DNA from 3 places in the Buttiauxella noackiae genome. Region 1 is predicted to be linked to each of the others. Evidence: riboswitches for the same ligand, from Rfam matches in the RefSeq annotation. Region 1 holds a riboswitch; each other region holds the start of a gene.
What was found. A riboswitch is a leader RNA that binds a small molecule or an ion and turns the genes downstream of it on or off. The one in region 1 is predicted to bind cobalamin.
Positions count from the first base shown of each region.

Region 2: it holds a riboswitch for cobalamin, as region 1 does, so the genes downstream of both, IX31_RS02595 (ABC transporter substrate-binding protein) here and IX31_RS11980 (cobyrinic acid a,c-diamide synthase CobB) in region 1, are expected to answer to the same signal.
Region 3: it holds a riboswitch for cobalamin, as region 1 does, so the genes downstream of both, btuB (TonB-dependent vitamin B12 receptor BtuB) here and IX31_RS11980 (cobyrinic acid a,c-diamide synthase CobB) in region 1, are expected to answer to the same signal.

Region 1 covers NZ_JPRU01000002.1:749,329-759,041, forward strand. Annotated here, with positions in the region: gene cbiD (cobalt-precorrin-5B (C(1))-methyltransferase CbiD) at 1-136, opposite strand, end outside; gene IX31_RS11970 (cobalt-precorrin-8 methylmutase) at 136-765, opposite strand; gene cbiB (adenosylcobinamide-phosphate synthase CbiB) at 775-1,734, opposite strand; gene IX31_RS11980 (cobyrinic acid a,c-diamide synthase CobB) at 1,731-3,113, opposite strand; cobalamin riboswitch at 3,219-3,398, opposite strand; gene IX31_RS11985 (GHMP family kinase ATP-binding protein) at 3,625-4,485, shown strand; gene IX31_RS11990 (DUF496 family protein) at 4,612-4,932, opposite strand; gene IX31_RS11995 (FUSC family protein) at 5,141-6,199, opposite strand; gene sbmC (DNA gyrase inhibitor SbmC) at 6,288-6,758, opposite strand; gene dacD (serine-type D-Ala-D-Ala carboxypeptidase DacD) at 6,963-8,129, opposite strand; gene sbcB (exodeoxyribonuclease I) at 8,395-9,713, shown strand, end outside.
Region 2 covers NZ_JPRU01000001.1:572,706-582,418, reverse strand. Annotated here, with positions in the region: gene IX31_RS02600 (FecCD family ABC transporter permease) at 1-762, opposite strand, end outside; gene IX31_RS02595 (ABC transporter substrate-binding protein) at 762-1,718, opposite strand; cobalamin riboswitch at 1,897-2,074, opposite strand; gene IX31_RS02590 (ABC transporter ATP-binding protein) at 2,165-2,956, opposite strand; gene IX31_RS02585 (ABC transporter substrate-binding protein) at 3,099-4,151, shown strand; gene IX31_RS02580 (FecCD family ABC transporter permease) at 4,141-5,145, shown strand; gene IX31_RS02575 (ABC transporter ATP-binding protein) at 5,142-5,894, shown strand; gene IX31_RS02570 (substrate-binding domain-containing protein) at 5,878-6,603, opposite strand; gene IX31_RS02565 (hypothetical protein) at 6,856-7,125, shown strand; gene IX31_RS02560 (lipid-binding SYLF domain-containing protein) at 7,390-7,980, shown strand; gene IX31_RS02555 (methyl-accepting chemotaxis protein) at 8,180-9,346, shown strand; gene IX31_RS23560 (YnfU family zinc-binding protein) at 9,549-9,713, shown strand.
Region 3 covers NZ_JPRU01000006.1:3,011-12,723, reverse strand. Annotated here, with positions in the region: gene argH (argininosuccinate lyase) at 1-1,315, shown strand, start outside; gene oxyR (DNA-binding transcriptional regulator OxyR) at 1,586-2,512, shown strand; gene sthA (Si-specific NAD(P)(+) transhydrogenase) at 2,486-3,886, opposite strand; gene fabR (HTH-type transcriptional repressor FabR) at 4,079-4,723, shown strand; gene IX31_RS20010 (YijD family membrane protein) at 4,738-5,094, shown strand; gene trmA (tRNA (uridine(54)-C5)-methyltransferase TrmA) at 5,140-6,240, opposite strand; cobalamin riboswitch at 6,351-6,535, shown strand; gene btuB (TonB-dependent vitamin B12 receptor BtuB) at 6,604-8,460, shown strand; gene murI (glutamate racemase) at 8,405-9,271, shown strand; rRNA gene IX31_RS19990 (16S ribosomal RNA) at 9,657-9,713, shown strand, end outside.

The sequences.
Region 1 (9,713 bases):
CCTGGTCGATAATGTGCTGGCGTAAAACCATCAGCGCCGCGACTTTAGCCGCAGCGGTAGCACATGAACCGGTGGTATAACCCTTGCGGTAGGCCTTGCCTTTATGCCAGACGCAATCGGCATGTTGCTCGCTCACTAAGCCTCCCGCATACGATAGAGCAGCGCATTAACGATAGCGGCGGCGACATTGCTGCCCCCCTTACGCCCACGTGCAGCAATTGCCGGCAAACCACTTTTGACTAATGCTTCTTTGGACTCCTCCGCTCCGACAAACCCAACAGGCACACCGATAACAGCAGAAGGTGTTGCACCTTTTTCCAATAGGCGAAACAGTGCCGTTGGTGCATTACCAAAGACAAAGACCTTCTCGCCCTCTTCTTCCAATGCCAGATCTACCGCCGCCATAGAACGAGTGACGCCCTGCTCTTTGGCATGAGCCACCACGCGCGGGTCGCTAATAAAGCAGCGGCAACTACAGCCAAACTCCGCAAGAAGGGTCTTGTTGATCCCCGAAAGTGCCATGGTGGTGTCGGTGTACAACGTGCAGCCGCGCAACAAACTGGCGGTCAATTTTTCGATAACATCCGGGGAGAACCACAGAATATCCAGCCACTCAAAATCAGCCGTGGTGTGAATAACCCGCTTGATCATCGCTTCCTGGATAGCACCGTTAAAACGATATTCCGGGCGTTCGGCAGCAATAATTTCGCTAATAATTTCAAAACTGTGTTGCTCAATAAGCTGGGGTTTTTGCAGGTAGTTCATCAGGTGTCCTTAAGCTATGCCGGGCGCAAGTGTGCGCAATGCGGCAAACAGCAGCAAAGCAAACAGCGAAGCCAACATCATGAGTTGAATGGTGCGAGTAATGTCGTCGAGGGCAATGCCACGTTGCTCATCCCCCATCCACGGTTTTTCTACTCGCTCGCCAAAATAGGTGTTCGGCCCGCCCAATCGAATACCCAGCGCGCCGGCAACGGTTGCCTCAGGCCAGGCACAATTCGGGCTGCTGTGTTGATAGCGGTCACGCCAGCCGATAAGCAGCGCCTGACGAGGATTGGCTCGCAAGAAAAAGGCTGCGAGAGTAAGCAGTAACCAGCTCAACCTGGCGGGAATGAAATTAGCGAGGTCATCAATCCGGGCGCTGACATAACCAATAGCGCGATATTTTTCGGTTTTATAACCGACCATCGAATCGAGGGTGTTGATAGCTTTGTAGGCCAGGGCAAGTGGCGCACCGCCAATCATCAGGAAAAACAGTGGGGCAATCACACCATCGACACTATTTTCTGCCACGGTTTCAACCACCGCACGAGTAATTTGTGGACGCTCCAGTTGCGAGGTATCGCGGCCAACAATCCACGATAACTTCTCGCGACTCTCTTCTAACGTGCCATCTTTGAGCGCGCGATAAACTTCGAGAGCCGCGTCGCTCAAGCAACGGGCGGCAAGCACGGTGTAAATCATCCAGACTTCAACCAACCAGCCGAGCCACGCAGATACCAGGTTTGCGAGGTGTAAGATTCCCCAACTCACAATCCAGGTTGAACCCACCACAATCAGCCATAACACGCCGCCACCGATTTTCAATGCACGGTCACTTTTGCAGCACCGGCGTATCTGGCGCTGCGTAAAGCTGATGAGATTACCAATCCAGCGCACCGGATGTGGCCAGTGATGCGGGTCACCAAGCCAATAATCCAGTAACCACGCAACAACCCATGCAAGTAGTGTCATAGGTGATTCCTCGCAAGTGCTAACCAGCGATTGAGTAACGATGGACGTTGGGCGAAATGAACATGCAGGTAGCTTGCAAAGGTCGCATGATGCTGAAAACCACCCTGCCAACGCGAAATAGCAACGCCATCGCGCCATTTACAGCAATCGAGAGCGGCAGGTAACGGGCCGCTGAAATCAGAATAGTGAAACTCATGGCCACGCAAGGTTTCGCCTTTTTTGGCAAGTAACGTGTCATGCAATGCCGTGGCTTCGCAGTAGCCAAAACGCGTCAGTCGCTTGCCCATCTGGCTGTGACCGGGTAATACGCCACACATGGCATGAGTTTCATCATTGCCGTCAGTCAGCGACTCACCCAAATACATCAACCCGCCACATTCGGCATACAGCGGCACTCGCTGCTGATGTGCTCTTTGCAGGGATTCACGCATTTTGATATTGGCGGCAAGTTTCGCGCCATGAACTTCGGGGTAACCACCACCCAGCCAGATCATTTGGCACTCGGGAAGTTTAGTGTCATGCAATGGGCTAAAACGTTGGATTTTCACCCCTGCCTGCTCGAGCAATTCGAGGTTATCCGGATAGTAAAAGTTGAAGGCTTCATCTTCAGCAAGCGCAAGCGTAAGCCCATCAGCCAATGCTGCATCAGGAACGGCAGGCACTTCACCTGGTGGCAGCGAATTCAGGCGTGATAAATTCAACAGATGGTCAATATTGACCGTTTTTTCAAGCTGCTGTGCAAGCTGCTGCCAGCATTCATCTTGCGGCGCATTTTCTTGCGCCGGAACAAGTCCAAGATGCCGTGCAGGCAAAGCCACATCAGCCATGACAGGCACACGGCCAAGCACAGGAATGCCACAATAACGGGTGATGGCATCGGCAAGTAACTGATAATGGCTGTCGCTATTGACTCGATTGAGGATAACGCCCGCGATATTCAACGTTGGGTCAAATCGCTGGAAGCCCATTACCGTTGCAGCAATCGAGGTGGATACGGCTTTGCCATCCACCAGCAAAATCACCGGGCAACCGAGCTGTTTTGCCATTGCGGCGCTGCTGCAATAATTAGGGTCTGTTCCGTAGCCGTCGTACAAACCCATCACGCCTTCGATAACGGCCACATCAGCCTGCTGCATTTGTTTTGCAAACAGACCATTAAGCGTTGGAATGGGCAGCATGAAGGCATCGAGATTACGCGAGGCAATGCCGGTAACAGCACTGTGCCAGCCACTGTCGAGGTAATCAGGGCCGATTTTGAAAGGTTGAACGCGCAGACCGCGCAGCATGAGGGCACGGAGCAACCCGAGCGTGACGGTAGTTTTGCCACAACCGCTGCTGGTTCCTGCAATGACGAATGCTTGTTTCGCTGCCCCTGCCATAATTGCCTTTTTGATTTATTCGGCAAAATGCGGATGTCAGCACGTGCGCGCACCCTGCGGCTGCACGCATCTGATGACAACTGACTTCCCACCGAAGGAGTTGTTTTAGAGTAATAGTGACAAGTCGGTCTTCTGGCTTAGCTTCATTCTTACCTGCCCTTCCCAATCAACGATCAGTGGTTACGCAGGTTCGTCAGCATCACAGCAGCGGGGGCTGCGGGGGATTGTCACCCCCTTCCCAGCCATGTTTGACACATGGCATAAACGAGTCAGTTGTATCTGTTTTAATTACCGTTTTACTGCATGACGTTTTTAAATCATCACGCAGATAAATATTTAAATGAGGGTCTAGTGTAAAAGCTAATAGATATTGATTGTTGCGCTATAACAATTTTTACTGATTTTTATTAAGGCTTACCCCCTAATCGTTGGCGTGTGCTGCTGTGGTATCATCCTGCGCCTGCGGTGAAAAACAGAATGAATCCCAACATGAAAAAGAGTGGCCAATACCATGGCTGAAGCACGCTGCCCTGCATCCTGCGGCGAGTTAATTCAGGGCTGGATAGGTGGCGGGGAAAAACTCGTATCCTGCCCGATTGACTGGTTTAGCACCGTTGAGGTGAGTGAAGGTATGAAACTCCCCGGCGAACGCCCCCGAATGCGCCAGATGCTGGAGCGCGTCGTCGCGTACTATGGTTATTCCACTGCATTAGCAAACAGCCTGAATATTAAGCTTGAGTCAACGATTCCGGTCGGGAAAGGACTTGCCAGCAGTACTGCGGATATTGCCGCCACCGCGGTTGCCACGGCTCGCCATTTAGGTGAAATGCTTGATGAATCCACACTTGCTGGTTTATGCGTACAACTAGAACCTACGGACAGCACGATTTTTCGCAATCCAACCCTTTTTGACCATATCCAGGCACAAGTACAAATTAGCTGCCAGCCCACACCAATGGTGGAAATCCTACTGCTTGAGAGCAATACCACTCTATTGACGGAGGATTATCATCGTTGCCAGCGGGAACCCGTGTTAATCCGTAACGCTCGACTATTGGATAACGCCTGGCAGACGCTGCAACACAGTTGCCAGCAACAGGACGCCCGGTTGTTAGGTCAAGCCGCGACAATGAGTGCCAAAGCCTGCCAACAACTGTTAGTGAAACCGATGTTTTCCCAGCTCTTAGCTCTGATCGAGGAGTTAGACTTATACGGATTAAATGTGGCGCATAGCGGCAGTGTGGTGGGATTGTTGCTTGATAGCAGTAAGCAGGATGTTGAGAAAATCCTCTGGCTAATAAAGGATTTAGAGATTGACAGGCATTACCCACAGCAGCATCTGGTAAAGATGATAGAGGGCGGAGTGCGCTGAGTTCTTGCAAAAAAAAACCGCCGAATCGGCGGTTTTCAAAATCAACACTATTTACCCTAAATAATTCGAATTGCACGAAGGCGGCAAGTGAACGCAGCCAACCCACTCGAAGTATGGCGGGTAAATTTACTCGGGTTTGATTTCACCCATCACTTTCAGCTTTTTGGAAATTTCACGACGCTCTTTAGACAGCTCAGCATTCTTGATGATGTAGTCATCAACACGGTCTTCATAGTCGGTTTTCATGCTGGCAATGATGCCCTGAATAGCTTCAATGCTCATCCCAGGCTTAATGTAGTCGCTCAGGTTATCAAGCAGCAGAACACGTTTTGAGTTATCACGGATCTTTTTCTGAACGTCTTGAATCTCACGTTGCAGCTTGTTTTTACGACGGAACAGACGCACAAACTCAAGCACGTCCTGGAAAGAAGGTTTAGTTTGTTCCATTTTTATACCCCTGCTAATTTCATACTCGGATTCGTTAAGACAACCGCCATAAGATTACCTTAATGGTAGCGGCGGTCGCTGACAATTCTTTTATCCCCGCTCGGTTTCGGGCTCTACAACCCGAACATTACAGGCGATTAGTCTCTTTCGCTATCTTAACCTCAATTGGTGCTGAATCGAAACCAGCAATTCGCTCCGCGCCCCGCAATTATTTGCGTAACGCGCGGCAGATCAACTGCGAGAGTAATTCAAGTTGGCGAGCAAGCTCCAGACTCAACCACACATAACCGTGAATTGGGGTTTCCTGAAGTTTCCCATTTTCACCTTCCTGCATTAGCTGGCGCAACTCGCTGACGATTTCGGTCAATTTTTCGTTATTCGCAGAAATCGGTGATGGGTTGCCGTCATGCAATGCCAGGGCAATCGCTGCAAGCGTGCGTTGCGTCATCTGCTGAGTATCACGCAGAGTATGAGCATTGATCATCAGGAAATGGCTCTCTCGGGAAGCCCAGTAAGCATTGATTTGCAGCTCAAGCGTGCACACCATATTTCGGCTGACAGTTTGTATCGCTTCGAAAATAGATTTCTGGATGTGGGTTTCTTTGCTGCTCGGCCCAATCAGCGCGCGCATTTTCACCACATCGGTTAACACCTGATGCAGGTGTTTTTCCAGCCGCGGACGCTCGAGTAAGTTCGGGGATAAACCTGCGTTATAAACCCGGCCAAACGCGGTGACGAAATTCGCCATTTGAATACGCCAGTGAATAAACGCACGCTGCGGATAAATACTGGTAAATAGCATTGCCAGTAATGATCCGAAGATAACATCACCACTGCGCCACATCGCAATTTCCATATCGCCAGCTGGTGCACCCACCACAACTGCAAGGGTAATGCCAATCAGCAGAGCCTGATAAGGGCGTTTCCCCAGTGCCAGATAACCGCAAATAAACATCGCGAAAGCACACCAAACCAACATCAATGGCAGAGAGAACAATTCTAACCTAAGCGCAATAAGCCCCATGGTTGCGCCACAGATAGTGCCACCGATACGTTCAAAGGCTCGAGGTACCACATTTCCCCAAAAGGAAATTGGCCCCATCACCACCACTAAAGTGATTAATGGCCATGTACCTTCCGGAACTTTCAGAAGATGAACAATGAGAAAGGTAAGAACAAATGCCAGCGCGATACGCACGCCATGCACCATTCGATAATTGCGATAAACGCGGAGTTCAAACGGGCTTAATGATTTGTCGGGGCGCACACCCGGCTCTCCTGAAACAAAAGCGTGATTGTACCTATTTTTTTAGGATGAGCATCACAAAGTTAGGGGGCCAAAGCCCCCATCAGCTTCAGACTTGATCTGCTACAGGGATATACATATCAATTTCCCATACCCCACTTTCGGAACCATCATTCAGATAGTGCTCGAAGCACGGTTTGCCGGTTATCTGGTAGCGATTATCGCCTTCTACAGCATCGAAGAAACTTTCCCATTGCTGCTGAAAATCATTGTTATCAACACGTGCGCGTGCGACGGCATATTGCCCTGCTTCGATGCGTGTAGTGATGACACCTTCACTGTTTTCAGGCACGGTAAAATCTTCCGCAACAGAAACAACCGTATCGCAACGGAGCTTTTCCGCAGGTACGACATCTGGGTTATCGTAGTACACCGCCAGCCACTCTTCACCGACAACTTTATGAGATTTCACCCATAGAGAAAGTTGCTCAAATCCTTGTTGAACCGTTTTTTCCCACGGCCCTACCATATGAAAACCCGCTACTTTACGCTCATGAACTTGTTGTACGTTAAATTCCATATGACCTCCTGACCCGATTAAAAGCACTGTATATAAATACACCCCTCTATTGCAGGGAAGCAATCCTTTGGCAAGGTGATGTGGTTGCTTTGCGAGCAAGATCGCTTTACGCCAATAGATCGTAGTACAGCCGAGAAGCACTGGTTAGGGCTACAGGCGAAAAAAAGGCCGACAAAAAGTCAGCCAATTAAAATGTTTAAGCAACTACAGCTTGTGGCTCAGATAATCGCTAAATCGCGACCACGCACTGCCCTTTTTGACGTCAGTTAGCGTCACCAATGGCCAGTGTGCAATCAGCTTGTCGCGGTCAAAAAGTTCAACTTCACCGACATGCTGGTTTGCCAGGACAGGCGCTTCCATTTCTGGTTTATCGAGAACATATTTGGCTTTAATGTTTGGCACTTCTGATTTTGGCAGCGCCAGATACACATCCTGATTGGTGCCAACTTCTACTTTCTTCTTATCACCGTACCAGATGGTTTCGGTACCAATTTTTTTGCCTTTATGCAGCACCTGCACGGTATCAAAATTATCCTGACCCCAATGCAATAATTTACGCGCCTGCTCTTCACGCCCTTTCGGACTTTCTCCGCCCATTACAACGGCAATCAGGCGGCGATCGCCATCAACGCTGGAAGCAATAATGTTAAAGCCGGCGCTGGCTGTGTGGCCAGTTTTCAGCCCATCAACGTCGAGATTTTTATCCCAAAGCAGGCCGTTGCGATTCTGCTGAGTGATGCCATTCCAGGTGAGGCTGCGCTCGCTGTACATATGATAGAAGTCAGGCTCACCGTGGATGATGGCGCGGGATAACACCGCAAGATCGTAGGCCGAGCTATGCTGACCCGGTGCATCAAGGCCATGAACCGTTTCAAAATGGGTATCGCGCAAGCGGAGTTGCTGCACATATTTGTTCATCATCGCCACAAACTGTGGCTGCCCGCCCGCCACGTAATCGGCCAGGGCTACACATGCATCGTTACCCGAATCAACAATTAAGCCGCGGCTTAAATCACGGACCGTTAATCTGTCTCCTGCTTTGAGGAACATTAACGATGAACCGTCAAACACCGGATTGTCTTTCGCCCAGGCATCTTTGCCAACGGTTACCATATCGTCAGGTGAGATGCGCCCGCTATCGATGGCGCGATCGACCACATAACCGGTCATCAGTTTGGTAAGACTCGCTGGGTTGCGTCGCACGTGTTCATTTTGCGCAGTCAGAACTTGCCCGGTGGTGTAATCCATCAATACCCATGAGCCCGCCTGGATTTGTGGCGGTGGTGGTGCATTAACAAAGGTATCGTCGGCAAAAGCGGAGTGAGCAGAAAATGACAGCAGTGAACAGACAGCAAACAGACGGATCTTCAACGATATACCCTCGGTAACAATAAATTTAGCCGCTTCTTTTACTGGAGTTTTCGACTTTTTTCGCAATTAAATTGCAAAAAGTTATGAACAGAAAGAATGGGATGGATAGCTTGAGTGCTTTTCATGGTGATGCAGGAGGCTTATTAATGGTTTACCATGCACTTATGCAGCACCTGATAATCAAGATGGAAACATGGAGAGAGTTTTAGTGGGATTTCAGTTTAATAACAGTATGTTAAACAACACTCAAGGGCGGAAATGAGCCGTGGAAAAATCAACGCAGCAACCGACCTTCCTCTTTCATGATTATGAAACTTTCGGTAAGAGTCCTTCTCTTGACCGACCGGCGCAATTTGCAGCGATACGTACCGATGACCAATTCAATGTTATCGGTGAGCCAGAAGTTTTCTATTGCAAACCCGCTGATGACTACCTACCCCAGCCAGAAGCGGTGATGATTACAGGCATTACGCCACAACACGCATTGGCGCATGGCGTGAATGAAGCGGATTTTGCAAAACGTATTCATAGTATTTTTACTGTGCCGAAAACCTGCGTAGTGGGCTACAACAACGTGCGCTTCGATGACGAAGTAACGCGCAATATTTTTTACCGTAACTTTTACGACCCGTACGGCTGGAGCTGGCAGAACGATAATTCACGCTGGGATTTGCTCGATGTCATGCGCGCCTGTTATGCGCTGCGCCCTGAAGGAATTGTCTGGCCTGAAAATGAAGAGGGGTTGCCAAGCTTCCGTCTCGAACATCTGACAAAGGCCAATGGCATTGAACATGCCAATGCGCACGATGCGATGTCTGATGTTTATGCCACAATTGCAATGGCTCAACTGGTCAAAACTCGCCAACCGCGCCTGTTTGAATACCTTTATAGCCATCGTTCGAAGCACAAACTCACCACACTGATTGATATCCCGCAGATGAAACCGCTGGTGCATGTTTCCGGAATGTTCGGCGCATGGCGTGGCAACACCAGCTGGATTGCCCCGCTGGCCTGGCACCCGGATAACAAAAATGCGGTGATTATGGTCGATCTGGCTGGGGATATTTCGCCGTTGCTGGAGCTGGATGCCGATACATTACGCGAACGTTTATACACGCCGAAGGCGTCACTGGGTGATGCCGCAGCCGTGCCAATCAAACTGGTTCATCTGAATAAATGCCCGGTGTTAGCGGTGGCAAATACGTTGCGCCCCGAAGATGTCGAACGTTTAGGAATCGATCGTAAGCATTGCCTGGATAACCTGAAGTTACTGCGCGAGCACCCTGTGGTGCGTGAAAAAGCCGTGGCGATTTTTGCCGAGGCCGAACCTTTTGTGCCATCTGATAACGTTGATGCGCAGCTTTATAACGGTTTTTTCAGCGATGCTGACCGCGCTGCAATGCGGATTGTGCTGCAAACCGACCCGCAAAACCTGCCTGCTCTGGATATTACTTTTGCAGATAAGCGCATTGAAAAACTGTTGTTTAACTATCGCGCTCGTAATTTCCCAGGAACTCTGGATGAAGCAGAACAACAGCGTTGGTTAGAACACCGCCGTGATGTGTTGTCTCAGGAAGCGCTGCA
Region 2 (9,713 bases), on a different contig from region 1:
CAGGATTGCGGTGGCCATAGAACAGCAGAGAAAAACCTCGGTTCGTAAGCGATTGACGTTAATACCCAGCGACCAGGCGGTTTGTTCCCCAGCCAATAGCGCATCCAGGGCTTGCCAGCGCCGGGATATAAGCACAACGAGAATCACCAGCGCGATAGCGGCAAACCCGAGATTTTCCCAGCGCGCAAAACCTAAACCGCCGAGAGCCCAGAACAGTGCATTGCTGGCTGCGCGCTGATCGCCGGAAAAAATCAGGAAGTTGGTCAACGCCCCAAATAAAAATGACACTGCCAGCCCGCATATAATCAGCTTTTCAGTTCCTTTATGTGACTGCGACATAAAAATAATCATCACGGCAGCGGCAGATAGCATCCCACCGACAAATGCGGCGATGGGTAATGTCCACGATCCCAGACTGTCACCAAGACGGGTTATCACCAGTACCACGCCTGCAGAAGCACCAGAAGACAGGCCGAATAAAAAGGGATCGGCTAAATCGTTGCGTGTGGTGGTTTGCAGCAATGAACCGACCAGGGCCAACCCGGCACCGGCAATCATGCCAAGTATCGTGCGCGGTAGCCGTAATTCGAGCACGATGCTCTTTATCATCGGTGCGACTTCCCCATGCATCAGGCCGAGGGCGGTCAACACTTGTGAAAAAGAGAGGGGTACGCTGCCATTCGCAACACTTGCCAGAGCAAGCCCCGCAAGCAACAGCGGGGCCGCTATCCATATCAGCAAAAAACGCTTGTTAGCGAACATTAGTTAAACGCTGCCGGATAAAATGCACGGGCAAGTTTAGTTATCGCGGTGATATTGGCAGGCCCTGGTGTCAGTTCCTGATACTTAAGTTTCAGATAGCGATGGTGAAGCACCGCTGGCGTGTTTTTCATCAGCGGATGTTGTTCCAGGAAACGCCGTAATCCATCAGCGCCACCGTTATAGTCAGACTGATAGTCCATCAGAATAATAAACTCAGGCTCCGCGGCGGCAACACTTTCCCAGTTGGTTGCGGCCCAGCTTTTATCCATCGTATCCATGACATTTTTACCGCCAGCAGCTTCGATAATTGCCGTTGGCATGGCATACGCACCGCTGGTGAACGGCTTATCTTCGCCAGAATCGTAGAGGAAAACGCGAACGGGTTTATGCCCGGCCGTCTTTTTGGTTAAGTTCGCAACCTGCTTTTTCCAGCTATCGACCAACTTCACGGCATCTTCTTCTTTGCCAAAGACTTTGCCCAGACGCAGCATATCGCCATACAGCAAATCCATACTGGCGCGTGGACGATGGCTATTAACGTGAATACAGCTTTCGCTCAGGATCAGCGTCTTGATATCAAATTTTGCCAGCGCCTGCGGCGTGACGTCGCCGCGTAAACCGTAGTTCCAGCCTGCGAAGAACAGGTCGGGCTTTGCCGCCAATAACGTTTCCATCGAAGGGTATTTGGGCGCAATCTCCGGAATAGAACCCTGCAAACGAGTAAATGCCGGGATATTTTTGTACCAGCCGGAAATGCCGCTAACGCCAACAATTTCCGGTTGTAAATGTAGGGAAAACGCCATTTCGGACATATTGATATCATGAACGACCATGCGTTTAGGGGCTTGCGTGAACGTTAAAGGTTGCCCGCAGTTATCGACGGTTACCGGGAAACCAGAGGCAGCCGCGCCGTTGGAAACCACGGCCAGTAACGCCGCCAGAATTGATTTTTTCACACATACTCCTGATTCACTACTGCCACACATGATTGGCTCTGTGGACATGAATAGCGGGACAGGGTGTCCAGAATGAAACCTCACCTGTGCACACTTCCCGACACTGAGTTGTGTACAGGTGTGGCAAATGACGGTAGTAAACCGCGACCTGTGACACAACGCCTTCCCACCGAAGGGTCGTTCTTGAGGTTGTGCCGTCGGTCTTCTGGCTTAGCATCATTCTTCACCACGCCTTCCCGTCAACAGACAGTGGCATGTGTGGTGTCGTCAGCATTACAGCAGCGGGGGCTGCGGAGGAATTTCACCTCACTTCCCGGATAGCGACGTGCGCTAAAACGGCAGAACCGAAAGCGAAAATCTCGCTTCCTGATAAACCGCCGCACCATACAGGAATTGATGGGGTGAATAGGTCTGGTCAGATCAAACAATACTTAGTTATTTGTATTTCAATCAAATTGTGATGGCAGGGCTTCGAAGATGCGCAGTGTTTTGCCACTGTTTGGATGTGTGACGTGCAGGCTTCGCATACCGAATATCCTGGCAAGCCAGGGCGAGTCCAGAACCTGCGCCGGCGTGCCACGGCAAACCAGTTGCCCCTGGTTCATCATCAGAACCTGGTCTGAGAAAGGTTGAATCAATTCAAGATCATGCAATACCGCAATGGTGGTGATGTTCTTGTGCCTGACGAGACTGAGCAGCTGATGGCGGGCGAGTGGATCGAGATGATTTGTTGGTTCATCCAACAACAGCAAAGCTGGTTGTTGTGCCAGAACACGGGCTAAGCCTGCACGCTGGCGCTCACCGCCGGATAATTTTCCCAAAGAGACCTGTTGCAGGTGTGTGATGCCAACATCGTTAATCGCCTCAGTGATGGCTTTTTCATGTTCAACGTTTGGGTATTCGGCCTGCCATGGGATGCGCCCCAATGCCACATATTCACGCACTGTCAGACGTAAATCGGCATTGTCATGTTGGGTCAGTAGCGCGACGGAGCGAGCGCGTTCAATGGGTTTCATGGTGCGTAACGCTTTACCCTGAATCACAACCTCACCGCTGGCGGGTAACAGTTCACTGATGATAAGCCGTAAAACAGTCGATTTCCCGCTACCATTTGGACCTATTATCGAAACAAACTCACCGGGATAAATATCAAATGACACCGCATTCACCTGTGGTGTTTTACCGGCAAAGAAGTGGGTGAGGTTACGAACAGATAGCAGGCTTTCAGGCGCGTTCATCGGCAATGTCATTAGCTGAAAATGGCGCTTAGGATAGCAGCCATGTTTTGCCAGGCAAGCAGTAAGGATCGATAATCAGTTGCCATCGACTACGTTATATAATTAAATACACATCGAATTTACTCCTTTCCAGATGGCAATTATGTTAATCCTTCGTAATATCGCGCTGGTTCTCGCCAGTGCATTTTTCGCATTAAACGCTCAGGCAGACAGAATCATCACTGACCAACTTGGTCGCCAGGTCACTATTCCTGACCATGTTGAAAAAGTGGTGGTGTTACAGCATCAGACCTTGAATCTATTGGTTCAGCTCAATGCACAAAATGAAATAGCCGGTGTGATGACCAGCTGGAAAAAACAGCTTGGCCCTGAGTTTTCACGCTTTATGCCTGAGATTAACTCACTGCCTACTCCAGGTGATCTCACCGCGGTAAATATCGAAAGCTTGCTGGCCATTCACCCGCAGGTGGTATTCGTCGCCAACTATGCACCCGCTGAGATGATTCAGCAGATTCAGAATGCTGGAATCCCTGTCGTGGCAGTCTCTTTGAGAAAGGATGCTGATGGGCAGCAGGATAAAATGAATCCGACGATGGCGGATGAAGAGCTGGCCTACAACGAAGGGCTAAAACAAGGCATCCGCTTAATTGCTGATGTGGTAGGGCGCAAACCTCAGGGTGAAGCACTCATCAAGTATACCTTTGCGGCACGTGAGAAATTTAACGCACCGGTTGCGAATATCCCGGATGCACAGAAAGTGCGTGTCTACATGGCGAACCCTGATTTGATGACTTATGGCTCAGGCAAATACACCGGGCTTATGATGAAGCACGCAGGTGCGCTGAACGTCGCTGCTGCCAGTGTCAAAGGTGCGCGCCAGGTTTCATTGGAGCAGGTGTTACAGTGGAACCCACAAGTTATCTTCGTGCAGGACCGCTATCCGCAGGTGGTGTCTGAAATCCTGAACGACCCGAACTGGCAGGGGATCGATGCTGTGAAAAACCACCGTGTCTGGTTAATGCCTGAATATGCTAAAGCCTGGGGTTACCCAATGCCGGAAGCTTTGGCAATTGGTGAGCTGTGGATGGCGAAAAAACTCTACCCGGATGCTTATAAAAACATCGATGTTGATGCCCAGGCACAAGATTACTACCAGAAATTTTATCGTGTGAACTGGCAGCCCGATGCTAAGTAGTGAGTCATTTATTCCCCAGCAACTGGTACTGATTCTCTCAGTGCTGTTGCTGGGAGTTGCTTCACTTTGCTTAGGTCAATATTCACTTACGCTAAGTGAAGTTCTCCATCAGCTAACTCATTTCTCCGACACGCAAGGCATTGCCAACCAGGTCATCTGGACGGTAAGGCTACCGCGTATTCTGATGGCCTTGCTTGCCGGTGGTGCATTGGGGTTATGCGGCGCAACCCTGCAAGGGGTTTTCCATAATCCGCTGGTTGATCCACATATCATCGGCGTGACTTCCGGCTCTGCTTTTGGCGGCACACTGGCGATACTGCTGGGGCTTGACCCATTATTGATGATGGGGTCGACATTTTTCTTCGGCCTGAGCGCATTGATTCTGGTTTATGCGATTGCCGCTTTGCAGGGGCGAGAAAACGCGTTGGTGCTGATTCTCTCCGGCATCATCCTGAGCGGTTTTTTTGCCGCCCTGGTAAGCCTTATTCAATACCAGGCTGATACAGAAGAAGTGTTACCTAACATTGTCTTCTGGTTATTGGGGAGTTTCGCAACCGCCAACTGGCATAAAGTTTTGATGCTGGCTGTTCCGGTCATAATTTCTGGTGCGATTTTGTTCCAACTGCGTTGGCGCATTAACTTATTGTCACTTAACGATAAAGAGGCGCAGGCATTGGGTGTTTCCGTGGTGCCTCTGCGACGCAGCGTATTGGTTTGCTGTGCATTTTTAGTCGCAGCACAGGTTGCTGTCAGTGGCAGTATCGCGTGGGTAGGATTAGTCATTCCTCATCTGGCGCGTCTTCTCGTGGGAGTTGACCATCGCCGCTTGCTCCCTACCGCATTCTGGATGGGGGGCGGTTTTATGATTGTCGTCGATGATATTGCCCGCACGTTAATGCAAGCCGAAATTCCACTGGGAATCATCACCGCTTTATTGGGTGCACCGCTGTTTACCTTTTTGCTAATACACTCAAGCCGCAGAGGCCGTCGATGAAAACGGGTGAATTACGTGTTCAGCAACTATTGTATGGACACAAAACGCCATTGTTTGAACCACTCAGTTTCCATTGCCAGCAAGGGGAAGTCTGGGCTGTTCTCGGACGCAACGGTTTGGGGAAAAGCACGTTGCTTGACACTTTGACCGGTACATTAAAACCCCTCGCAGGGAATATAGAGAATGAGGGGGGAATTGGCATTGTGGCGCAACATTCGCACTTGCCCTTTCCGTACTCAGTAAGCGATGTGGTGCTGATGGGAAGGGCGCAGCATGTGAAACTATTTTCACAACCGGGCAGTGAGGACAAGCAGAAAGTTATCGAGGCGCTGGAGCAGTTAAATATAGCTCAGTTAGTTTCAACGCCTTTTACTTCACTTTCTGGCGGGCAACAGCAATTAGTGATGATTGCCCGTGCGCTAGTAACTGCCAGCCAAATCTTATTGCTGGATGAACCTTGTTCAGCACTGGATTTAGCCAACCAACAGGTGGTGTTGCAACTGATTAGCGATCTGGCTCACCGGCAGCATCGCGGCATCGTTTTTACCACCCATGATCCGGTTCATGCATTACAGGTTGCAACGCATACGTTGTTACTTTTGCCTGGTGGAAAATGGTTGGCTGGCACAACAGACACCATCGTTACTGAAGAGAATATGTATCAAGCCTACGGTTTAACGTTGAGGAAAATCAGGATGGACAACTATGCCACCCCGTTTGTTGCGCCACTCTTTACGATTGAGAAGTAAGCGGTAAAAAACCCGCGCTAGTCAGAAACCTTTGTCCGTCAGGGCTAAGAATAAATTCAACCAGCGCCATTACTTCTGCGGAATTCTCAAGCACAGCCAACTGATATTCGCACTGAATATTGTGTTCAGGCGCAATCGCTACGCAACGGATATCCGTGTGCCTGGCCAGTGCTTTACCATAATGCGCGTAGCCGATAAACACATCGGCGAAGCCCTGGTGCAAAATCCAGGCGCTAGCCAGTTCTCCCGGCGGGATGCTGAGCGTATCACGTCCACCAACCAGCGGAATTGCGCGCTGACGCAGTTGTTGCCCAAGACCCGGCTGAAGTAGCTCGAGTTTATCAAACAGTGCCCAGGTGTAATCGCCAGACGGGTCGCATCCCGGTGTGGAAGTGCCAATCCGTAGCGTGGGATCAGCGAGCAAATCCAGCCATTCACCACTTTTTTGCGTAGTTAATACCAGTTGATTGCAGGTAAAAGTATGGGTTTCAGTCGCTTTCCCTGCCGTCAGTAAATGCTGAGGATGCTCCCGGTTGGCGGAAGCGAAAAGGGCGCAGGGCTCACCCGCCTCAATACGCTCTCTCAACAATCCTGCCGGGCCATATTGTGCTGCAACCTCAATTCCTGTGAGTTGGGTAAAATGGTTAAGTAGCGGGGTTAAAGCCAGTCGTAAACTGCCCGCAGCAAGCAAAGGTAAAGGAGATCTCATTGGTTGATTTTGAACCTTAAGAGTCATGGAGAATACACCGGCTAATAATACTGTTTATTAATTCCTAACTGAAGGTTGTAGCCAATCATATGGGTAGATCGTGGGCACCATAATGTTATTAATTCCCATGCTAGAATTTAACCACTACTTTGACATGGTTAACCTTTTTCAAACTAAAACTAGCATAGTATGACTTGCTATTTAGTTAATAATAATGATGAGTTCGTATTCAACTTCTCAGGGGAGTCTGAAATGGAAAAATACGTTTTTTATGTCAAGGGTAGCGCAACCAAAGTGTTTGTTAAAAGTGAGCTTTCTAAGAGTAGTGTCCAGCAGCTAAAACAAGAAGGGTATAAGAAGTACCAACTGGAATTTGATGCAAATAGTAAGCAAGAGGCTATCAAAAAGCTTAACGAAAACTCGCGGGAAAGTCTTGATTCGTTGAGCCAATTTTCTGGAAGTTATCTTTTTCTGGCATTATTCCCTCTTGCTATATTTATACTGGTTTTTATATTCCGCTGAAACGAATATCCATATTGTGTGGAATTTATTAGATTAAAATTGACAGCCACACTATGTGGCTAATTATTGCGCACATTGCTTTGATCTTAATATCGAAATCATTTCCAGTTAAATCTTGTTTAAAATTAAACAAAGAAAATAAAAATCAGCACAAATTAAATAACATGCAACACGGCTGAAACATAAAATCCTCATTCATATTTTTAGTATTTGGCAACAGATATTGTTCAGTTTGCCGGCTATTTTTTTTGAATCAGGATATATATGAAGTACAAAAAAATTATTCTCATTGCCGCTTTGGCCATGGCAGGCTGTAGTGCAAAGGGCGATACGGCTAGCCAGCAACGGAGTGCCATTCAGCAGATGCGAATTGATACGCTGATAAAACTCTATAAGGTCCATCCTGAAGCCCGCAGTGAGATTCTGAAGTCAAAAGGGTATGCGGTGTTCTCCAATAACAGCAGCAAAATTTTGTTATTTGGATTTGGCAGTGGCTATGGTGTCGTGAAAGACCTTAAGTCAGGGAAAGACACCTATATGAAGATGGCACAGGCCGGGGCAGGATTGGGGATGGGGGTGAAGCAACAGCGAACCGTACTGGTGTTTAAGGACCGCAAAGCGCTGAGCGATTTTATTAAGAATGGCTATATTGTTGGTGCTGATGCAAATGCCGCGGCTAAATATGATGACAAAGGGTTGCCTGCATTGGGGGCTTCGGCAAGTGCTGTTGCTCCGACCAATGTTGCAGTGCCTAAACCCGTGGGTGTATACGAACTGACCGAAAAAGGCCTTGCCGCACAAGCCATGGTTAATGGTTACAAATACTGGCCAGATGATGCTCTGAACAGTAAATAATGCAGAGAAACTAACGGCACGATGGTGCCGTTTTTTTATCGGGTAATTTTCCAGGGTGAAAAGCAGAAGGGTAAAGAAGTGTAAAAAACTCTTTCATTTGCTTATGGCAATACATAGCTTCAATTTCTATTATGCACTGGCTTTTTCATCAATAACGACAATAAATAAAGAACCAGCAAAACATGTTATAGGGTTAGGTATGCTTAACAACTACAGCGTAAGAACCGTTATCCTTGTTTTTATATCTGCCTCTTTTGTCTTCATTGATCTGATGGCCTTCCTTTTGGTAGCAAACGTAAATGTCATCCTGATGTTGAACGTCGTTGGAGTCGTATTGATCTCAACCTTATGGTTCTACATGACTAAATATCTTGTGAGGCCGATTAACGAGGTTAAAAGAAATATCGATGAAATCAACGCAGGGAATTTATCAATTTCTATTCGCGAGTTTGGCAATAACTGTGCGGGAAAATTGATTCCAGGGATAAATAGCCTCGCAAAAGAAATATCCAGTCTGGTCATGGATATAAGAAAATCATCCAATTCGGCAAGCATTCTATCTGGCACTCTGGCTAACCAAAGTGCGGAACTCTCAGTTAAAACTGAACAGCAATCGGCCATGCTGATGCAAACAGCATCAAGTATGGAAGAGATTTCGGCGGGGACAAAGAGCAATGCAGAAAACACCCGGCAGTTAAATGACATAACCAATGAAGCCCATAAATCTGCAGGTCATGGGAGCCAGTTGATGCATAAACTCACTGAGAACATGGTATCAATTACTGACTGTTCAAAGAAAATGACCGAAATTATTAGCATAATCGATGGGATAGCGTTTCAGACGAATATCCTGGCACTGAATGCAGCGGTTGAAGCTGCGAGAGCAGGTGAACATGGCAAAGGATTTGCCGTGGTTGCGGGTGAAGTCCGGGTGTTAGCTCAAAAAAGTTCTGAGTCTGCAAAAAACATAAAAGCACTGATTGAAAAAACAAATACCAATGTGATGCAAGGTGCAAAACTTGTCTCTGAAGCAGAAAAAAATATGCACGACATCGTTTCAGGATCAGACGATCTTAATATGCTGATGGAGCATATTTTTTTATCGACCAATGAGCAGGAAAAAGGTATTCAACAAATAACCATTGCGTTATCCGAGCTGGAAAAGGTCACTCTGAGTAATGCTGCAGTCGTTGTGGAGCTTGCAGAATCTTCCGATGTTCTAAAAAACCAGGTCGTAGATCTTCAAAAAAGAACAAATAATTTACGCTTAAATGATGAAGACAAAATGACGATGCCTGTCTCTGCGCTCATCGTCCCAACGAAGCAGAAAAAACAGCCACCAGAAGGTCACTGGCAGACATTTTGAATGGCCATAATTAAGCAGCCTGAATTGCACCCCAACTGTTGGATATTCAACGTATTAAGGTGCAGTTTTTAATCGTAAATTTGCATTTATCCGATTGCAGTTATTTATATTAATTTAAGATTCAATTGTCTGCCGGATAACTTGTGCGCTATTTGCTCAGGGCGTGATACGATGAACCTCAATCATTGAAAGGCTAATCATCATGTCAATATTCGATTATGCAATGAAGCGCTTTAGTAACGCCACAAATGGCACTGTGACATGTCCAATCTGCGGAAATAAAGCCTCTTTTCCCGCCAGCAAAATTCGCCAGGGGCAAACATTGCTCTGCCCAAAATGCAAATCACTGTTTGTTGTTCCTCGCTAA
Region 3 (9,713 bases), on a different contig from region 1:
TGATTCATTGCGCTTTGACTACCGACTGGCTGAGCAAGATATTGTGGGTTCTGTCGCCTGGTCCAAAGCGCTGGTTACTGTTGGTGTTCTGACTGTTGCTGAGCAGCAGGAGCTTGAGCAGGCATTGAACTTCCTGTTGGAAGAAGTGCAGGCAAATCCGCAGGCAATTCTTGAGAGCGATGCGGAAGATATTCACAGCTGGGTGGAAGGCAAACTCATCGATAAAGTCGGTGCGTTGGGTAAGAAACTCCACACTGGTCGTAGCCGTAATGACCAGGTCGCCACGGATCTTAAATTGTGGTGCAAAATGCAAATCAGTGAACTGCTGGAGGCCACTCGCCAACTGCAACATGCGCTGATTGAAACCGCAGAAAACAATCAAGACGCTGTGATGCCGGGTTATACGCACTTGCAACGTGCGCAGCCGGTGACTTTTGCACACTGGTGCCTGGCCTATGTTGAAATGCTGGCGCGCGATGAAAGCCGTTTGCAAAGTACGCTTGAGCGTCTCGACGTTAGCCCGTTGGGCAGCGGTGCATTGGCAGGTACAGCCTATGAAATCGACCGTGATCAACTGGCGGGCTGGTTAGGTTTTGCATCTGCGACGCGCAACAGCCTGGACAGTGTGTCTGACCGTGATCACGTGCTTGAACTGCTTTCTGACGCATCTATCGGCATGGTTCACTTGTCTCGCTTTGCTGAAGACCTGATTTTCTTCAACACCGGCGAAGCAGGGTTTGTTGAGTTATCTGATCGCGTGACCTCTGGCTCTTCCTTAATGCCTCAAAAGAAAAACCCGGATGCGCTGGAGCTGATTCGTGGCAAATGTGGCCGTGTGCAGGGAGCTTTGACTGGCATGATGATGACCCTGAAAGGGCTGCCGCTGGCGTATAACAAGGATATGCAGGAAGACAAAGAAGGCCTGTTCGACGCGCTCGACACCTGGCTTGATTGCTTGCATATGTCCGTGCTGGTGCTCGATGGTATCCAGGTGAAACGTCCACGTTGTAAAGAAGCTGCCGAGCAGGGTTATGCTAACGCAACCGAGCTGGCTGATTACCTGGTAGCGAAAGGCGTTCCGTTCCGTGAAGCGCACCATATCGTGGGTGAAGCGGTGGTAGAAGCAATTCGCCAGGGCAAAGCACTGGAGGCATTGTCGCTTGCTGATTTACAGAAATTTAGTGGCGCAATCGGTGATGATGTTTATCCGATTTTGTCTCTGCAATCGTGCCTGGATAAACGTGCAGCCAAGGGCGGCGTCTCTCCTCAACAGGTGGCTTTGGCGATTGCCGATGCGAAGCAGCGCCTGGTGTAAATGATTTGCAGGATAAAATGAGCCTGGCCTTCTGCCGGGCTTTTTTTGTATCTAACGAATAAAAAAAGAGCGGACTTAATGTCCGCTAAATGATTCACGTTGGCTTCAGTACTTAGTTCGGAGAACAGGCGTTTCCCTACAACACAACCACGCTTCATGGATGGTTTGTGCTGTTGATGGCTATTATTCAATATGAATGGTTGATAGGGATAATCGTTCGTTGCTATGATTTCTATCGCCATGGGCTATCATGGCGACGGAGGATAGAGAATGAATATTCGTGATCTAGAATACCTGGTGGCGCTGTCTGAGCATCGTCACTTTCGTCGGGCAGCGGATGCCTGCCATGTCAGTCAGCCAACGCTTAGCGGCCAGATTCGGAAACTTGAAGATGAACTCGGCGTGATGTTGCTTGAACGCACCAGCCGTAAAGTGTTGTTCACTCAGGCGGGTTTGTTGCTGGTGGACCAGGCTCGCACTGTACTGCGAGAAGTTAAAGTCCTTAAAGAAATGGCGAGTCAGCAGGGCGAGGCGATGTCCGGACCGCTGCACATTGGCTTAATTCCAACCGTTGGGCCTTATCTGCTGCCGCAGATTATCCCAATGCTGCATAAAACTTTCCCCAAACTAGAAATGTATCTGCACGAGGCGCAAACCCATCAGCTGTTAGCGCAGCTTGATAGCGGAAAACTCGATTGTGCGATTCTCGCTTTGGTGAAAGAGAGCGAAGCCTTTATTGAAGTGCCGTTGTTTGATGAGCCAATGATGCTGGCGATCTATCAGGATCACCCGTGGGCGGACCGTGATCGCGTACCATTGTCGGATCTTGCCGGTGAAAAGTTGCTGATGCTCGAAGACGGGCATTGCCTGCGCGATCAGGCGCTGGGTTTCTGTTTTGAAGCGGGAGCTGAAGAAGACACGCATTTCCGTGCAACCAGCCTTGAAACGCTGCGTAACATGGTCGCTGCCGGAAGTGGGATAACATTGTTACCTGCGCTGGCCGTTCCAAACGAGCGCTGCCGTGACGGCGTGGTTTATCTGCCATGTTATAAACCAGAGCCGCGTCGTACTATTGGCCTGGTTTATCGTCCGGGTTCTCCACTACGTGGCCGCTATGAGCAACTCGCAGAGGCCATCCGTACACATATGGATGGCCATTTTGAGTCAGAGTTAAAACAAGCGGTTCAAGCCGTTTAAAGCCGCTACCCGATAGGCCTCCGCCATCGTCGGGTAGTTGAAGGTGGTGTTAACAAAGTACTCAATCGTGTTGCCGCCACCTTTCTGCTCCATAATTGCCTGGCCGATGTGAATAATTTCTGCCGCGCGTTCACCAAAGCAGTGAATCCCTAAAATCTCTTTCGTCTCACGATGGAAGAGAATTTTTAGCGTACCCACGTTCATACCGACAATTTGCGCGCGAGCGAGATGTTTGAACTGCGCCCGTCCCACTTCGTACGGTACTTTCATCGACGTTAATTGCTGCTCGGTTTTGCCGACTGAACTAATTTCCGGGATGGTATAAATACCGGTCGGAATATCTTCAATCAGATGCGCCGTTGCTTCGCCTTTAACCAGGGCCTGGGCCGCGATTCTGCCCTGATCGTAAGCCGCAGATGCCAGGCTTGGGTAACCAATCACATCGCCGACGGCATAGATATGCGGTTGTGCGGTCTGATACATGCTGTTGACCTTCAACAGACCGCGGCCATCGGCTTCCAGCCCAACATTTTCCAGTGACAGCGAATCGGTATTACCCGTGCGCCCGTTCGCATAAAGCAGGCAGTCGGCTTTCACTTTTTTGCCTGATTTTAGCGAGACAATAACGCCATCTTCCACGCCTTCGATGTTCTCAAACTCTTCGTTGTGGCGAATAACGACACCGCTATTCCAGAAGTGGTAAGAGAGCGAGTCGGACATCTCTTGATCGAGAAATGCCAACAGGCGATCGCGGGTATTAATCAAATCAACCTTGACGTTCATGCCACGGAAAATCGACGCATACTCGCAGCCAATCACCCCTGCGCCATAAATAATGACGTGGCGTGGTTCGTGATGCAGATTAAGAATGGAATCGCTGTCGTACACTCGCGGATGGCTGAAATCGACTTCTGGCGGACGATAAGGGCGCGAGCCACAAGCAATAATGAACTTCTCGGCGGTGATCATCTCCACCGAGCCATCATGGCATTCCAGCGAAATAGTATGCGCATCTACAAAACGTGCATCCCCCTGTAACATCTCGCAGCGATTACGCTCATAAAAGCTCTGGCGCATGCGAGTTTGTTGGTTAATGACGCTATCAGCGTGATTAAGAATGTCGGCAAAGGAAGAACGGAGGAGATGGGTGTGGTCGCTATATAAAGGGTTTTGGTTAAATTCGATAATGCGGCTGACTGCGTGGCGCAGCGCCTTTGAGGGGATGGTTCCCCAGTGAGTGCAACCGCCACCCACGTTATGGTAGCGCTCAACAACGGCTACCCTTGCTCCGAGTTTCACCAGCCCCATTGCGGCACCTTCGCCGCCAGGACCGGAACCAATTACTATTGCGTCATAATCGTAGGTGTGTGACATGGTAAGGCTTACCTGTTCTTATACATAAAAGCAACACAATGGTAACATCAACAGCGGGATAACCCAATTATCCTTGTGCTTTTTGCTGTGTAACGCGAGGCGGCTCGCGTAAACAATCATTCACAATCCTGTATAAAACCAGTTAAGTTATTCTCTGGTATAGTGCGAGTTCGATTAAGAGATTCAGGCAATATGATGGGTGTAAGAGCGCAACAAAAAGAAAGAACCAGGCGTTCTCTGGTCGAAGCCGCGTTTAGCCAGTTAAGTGCTGAACGAAGTTTTGCCAGCCTGAGTTTGCGCGAGGTCGCCCGTGAGGCTGGTATAGCGCCAACATCGTTTTATCGCCACTTTCGTGATGTTGACGAACTGGGTTTAACGATGGTTGATGAAAGTGGCCTGATGTTGCGCCAGTTGATGCGTCAGGCACGGCAAAGAATTGCTAAAGGCGGAAGTGTAATCCGTACCTCCGTCTCAACATTTATGGAATTTATCGGTAATAATCCCAACGCGTTCCGTTTGTTGTTGCGTGAGCGTTCCGGAACTTCTGCCGCATTTCGTGCCGCTGTTGCCCGTGAAATTCAGCACTTTATTGCGGAACTTGCTGACTATCTGGAACTCGAAAATCGCATGCCTCGCAGCTTTACTGAAGCGCAGGCAGAAGCAATGGTTACGATTGTCTTTAGTGCTGGTGCTGAAGCGCTGGACGTTGATGCCGATCAGCGTCGTCAGCTTGAAGAGCGCCTGGTACTTCAGTTACGCATGATTTCAAAAGGTGCGTACTACTGGTATCGCCGGGAGCAAGAAAAAGTGGCATTAGCTCAAATATCTGAAGAGTGAGTAAAGGAAGAGCAATGAAACAGTTACAAGAGAGAGGTACGCTCGGGTTTGCGTTTATTGCAGGCCTGGCAATTAACGGAACGTTTGTCGCGCTATTTAGCTCGGTCGTACCGTTTTCCATTTTCCCGATGATCACGTTGGTGCTAACAGTGTACTGTTTGCATCAACGCTACCTGAACCGTACGATGCCAGTTGGCCTACCAAGTATTGCTGCGGCGTGCTTCGTGTTAGGGGTCTTGTTATATAGCGCGGTTGTGCGGGCTGAGTATCCGGCGATTGGCTCTAACTTCTTGCCTGCGGTGCTTTCAGTCGCATTGCTGTTCTGGATTGGTTTCAAAGTTCGTGCCCGTAAAGCGCAGGTCACTGAATAGTATTCCTAGCCAGAAATAATAACGGACGCCTCGGCGTCCGTTTTGCTATTTGCGTGTCAGCCACACACCGCATTCCATATGATGTGTATACGGGAACTGGTCGAAGAGCGCCAGACGCGACACATTATGGGTTTCGCTTAATACTTCCAGATTCTCGCATAGGGTTTGTGGATTGCAGGAAATATAGAGAATACGCGGGTATGCCTGCACCATCTTCACCGTGTCTGCATCCAGGCCGCTACGCGGTGGATCGACGAAAATGGTTTCGCACTGATAGCCTTTCAGGTCGATACCTTTCAGGCGCTTAAACTCACGTACGCCATTCATTGCCTGAGTAAAATCCTCTGCTGCCATACGAATAATCTGCACGTTTTCAATTTCATTCGCCGCAATGTTGTACTGTGCAGCCGCAACTGACGGTTTGGCGATTTCAGTCGCCAGCACGCGGTTAAAGTTTCGTGCCAGCGCCAGGGAGAAGTTACCGTTACCACAGTACAATTCCAGCAAATCGCCCCTGGAACCCTGAGTTGCATCCAGTGCCCATTCCAGCATATGAACATTCATCGCGGCATTCGGCTGAGTAAAACTATTCTCAACCTGGCGATAAATCATCTCTTTACCGGCAACGGTCAAACGCTCATCAATGAAATCCTGATCTAACTCGATTTTGGTCTTTGTAGCACGGCCAATTAAATGCACGTTGAAACCCTGGGCACGCAGATTATCGCGCAATGCTTCAGCGTGTTGCTGCCACTCTTCATCCAACTTGCGATGATAAAGTAACGAAACCACAGCCTGATTGCTCATGGTAGTCAGATAATCAATCTGGAAAAGCTTATAACGTAGGGCGGGAATATCACGTACTCCATCGAGCATTGCTGGCATTAGCGCGTTGATAAGCGCACTTGCTGCCGGGAAACTATTGACTCGAATACGTTGCTTGGTTTCCTGGTCAAACATGATGTGGTACAGGTCGCCTTCATCGTGCCAGATGCGGAATTCAGCGCGCATCCGATAATGGCTGACTGGCGAACGGAACACCTCCGGCGCGGGAGCTGCAAAAGGGGCCATCATGCTTTGCAAGCGGGCGACTTTTTCGGCCAGTTGCGCGTCGTATTGTTCAATCGGGAGATGTTCGGGGGTCATGAGCTGATACCTGTAAGTAAAGTCAAACTACGCGGCGAATTGTAGGGAATAGGTGCGTGATGTCCAGTGCTGTTGCATTTTGATGCTTATAGACAAGATTATTAACAACGTCGTAGCATAGCGTTTCCGGCCTTTTTACAAGTTAAAAGGGAACCCAGTGCAATTCTGGGGCTGACGCGCAGCGGTAAGGAATAGTGGGATGAGAGCCAAGTGCAGACACTGCTTAATAAAGTGGGAAGTCATCATCCGTAAAACACCTCCAAGCCCGAAGACCTGCCGGTATACGTCGCAATCTGCATAACTATCGCGTGCTATCTGTTATGTCTGCGGCATCCTTAATGGAAGTGGATGCTTATATAAATGATGATTAAAAAACTTTCGCTGTTTACGGCTGTGTCCGTAACGGCTTTTTCTGCCTGGGCGCAAGACAGCAATTCTGATGACACTCTAATCGTAACGGCAAACCGTTTTCAGCAACCGGTGAATACTGTGTTGGCTCCTACCGATGTTGTGACCAAAGCGGACATAGAAAGATGGCAGTCAAAAACGGTGCTGGATGTTATGCGTCGCTTGCCTGGTGTTGATATCGCACAAAACGGTGGTATGGGACAAAGTGCATCACTTTTTGTTCGCGGGACAGAGGCACGACATGTTTTAGTTTTGGTTGATGGCATTCCTATTGCCCGTCCTGGAATTTCAAATAATTCCGATATAGACCAAATTCCGGTATCCCTGGTTCAGCGAATTGAATACATACGGGGGCCGCGTTCAGCTGTTTATGGTTCGGGTGCTATTGGCGGGGTCGTCAACATTATTACCCAGGATGGCGATGATCGTTCGCAGATTAATGCAGGCATCGGCTCGAATGGCTATCAGCAATATGATGGCACTTTACGCCAAAAGGTTGGCGATACTGTCTTCACGGCGGCTGGGGCGTATCAGACTACAAATGGTTTTAATGTTCAACCTGGCTCAAGTTATAGCGGTGATGCCGATCGAGATGGGTATCGTAATAAACTGTTCTGGGGCGGTGTTGAGCATAAATTCAATGATAATTTTGCTGGTTTCTTCCGGGGTTACGGTTATTCCAGCAATGCAGATTATGATCAAGGTAATTGGGGTTACGATGGCGGTGGTGATGAGCATCAAAACTACACCCAGTCTTGGGATACCGGCCTGAATTTCAATTCTGGAATTTACTCGTCGCAATTACTGGCTAATTATCAGCGCATAAAAGATTACAACTACAGTAGCCTGGCTGGACGTTATCAAGAAGGGACAACTCTTGATGATATGGAACAACGTTATATCCAGTGGGGTAATAATGTTGAAGTCGGGCACGGCGCGATAAGCGCAGGAATCGACTGGAAACAAGAAAAGCTGACTTCTTATGGTGAAACCTATGCTGGCGCGCCTGCGAAAGATAGTTATACGCGTGATAACACAGGCCTTTACCTTACTGGCCAACAGCAGATAGAAAGCGTTACTTTGGAAGCCTCTGGTCGTGAAGACCATGATGAGCAATTTGGCTGGCATGGTACATGGCAAACTGCTGCTGGTTGGGAATTTGTAGAAGGTTACCGTACGACACTTTCTTACGGTACAGGATTCCTCGCACCATCTTTAGGGCAACAGTTTGGTGCGGACCGTTTTGGTATTGCTTCCAATCCAAATCTGAAACCAGAAGAGTCAAAACAATGGGAAGCCGGATTGGAAGGTTTAACCGGTCCATTGGATTGGCGCTTATCGGCATACCGCTACAAAATTCAAAACCTCATTGATTACGACAATAATAGTTACTACAACGTAAAATCCGCGACGATTAAAGGTATGGAATGGACTGGAAGCGTGACTACAGGTCCGGTGGACCATCGCTTGACACTTCAGTACATCAATCCACGCGATGATGAAACCGATAAATTATTACTTCGTCGTGCAAAACAGCAGGTGAAGTATGAATTGAGTGGTCAAGTGTATCAGTTGGGTTGGGATGTCACTTACCAATATATGGGTGAACGTTATGACTATGATTATGACTCCAGCAGCGATGTAAAAATGGGCGGGGTAAGTTTATGGGATCTCGCTGCCTCATATCCAATAACCTCTCATCTCACCGTTCGTGGTAGAATCGCCAACCTGTTCGATAAAGATTACGAGACGGTTTATGGCTATCAAACCCCAGGACGGGAATACTACCTCACTGGCAGCTATACCTTCTAATACACGTCCCACCGTACTGGTTTTTGACTCCGGTGTCGGTGGGCTTTCTGTGTATGACGAAGTCCGGCAGCTTTTGCCTGACCTGCACTATATATATGCTTTCGATAACGTAGCATTTCCCTACGGCGAGAAAAGCGAAGAGTTCATAGTTGAGCGCGTAGTTGAAATTGTTACTGCGGTTCAGGAACGCTACCCACTCGCACTCGCTATCATCGCCTGCAATACGGTGAGTACCGTTTCGCTTCCCGCGCTCCGTGAGAAATTTGCTTTCCCTGTTGTAGGCGTTGTTCCAGCTATTAAGCCTGCTGCACGCCTGACGACTAATGGTGTGGTTGGTTTACTGGCGACTCGCGGTACAGTTCGCCGTCCTTATACGCACGAACTGGTCGCACGCTTTGCCTCGGAATGCAAAATCGAAATGCTCGGTTCGGCGGAACTGGTGGAATTAGCAGAAGCCAAGTTACATGGTCAACCTGTCGACCTTGAGGAACTGCGTAAAATCCTTCGGCCGTGGCTAAGAATGAAAGAACCACCAGATACAGTGGTATTGGGTTGCACCCATTTCCCTCTATTAGAAGAAGAGTTGCTGGAAGTCCTGCCGGAAGGCACTCGATTGATAGATTCAGGTGCTGCAATTGCTCGCCGTACGGTATGGCTTTTAGAACATGAATCTCCGAATGCATTATCTGCAGATGAGAATATTGCGTTCTGCATGGGGCTCACGCCAGAGATTGCTCAATTAGCACCCGTTTTACAGCGTTATGGCTTTCCAAGGCTTGAAAAACTAGCTGTATGCAGCGATTTTGAATAAAAAAGAGACGGTTGAAATAAAAATTGAAAATAGGGGTTGTCAGCTTCCAGAAAATCCCTATACTGCGCCTCCACTGACACGGCACAACGGCTTACAAACCGGCTGGTTAGTTGGAGAAAAGCGCGAAATAATCGCTTGACTCTGAAAGAGGAAAGCGTAATATACGCCACCTCGAGTTAGCAAGCGAAAGCGCGCAACTCACTGCTCTTTAACAATTTATCAGACAATCTGTGTGGGCACTCGCAGGATTGATATCTCAGATACCTTTGGGTATCACAAAAAATATCAAGTCTTGAAGAGTGACCAAGCAGTAATTCATTTAGTTGAATTATTACGAAAGTTAATTTTTGAGCACCGCTTCACGAGTTGAAGCAAATCAAGCTTTTAATTGAAGAGTTTGATCATGGCTCAGATTGAACGCTGGCGGCAGGCCTAACACATG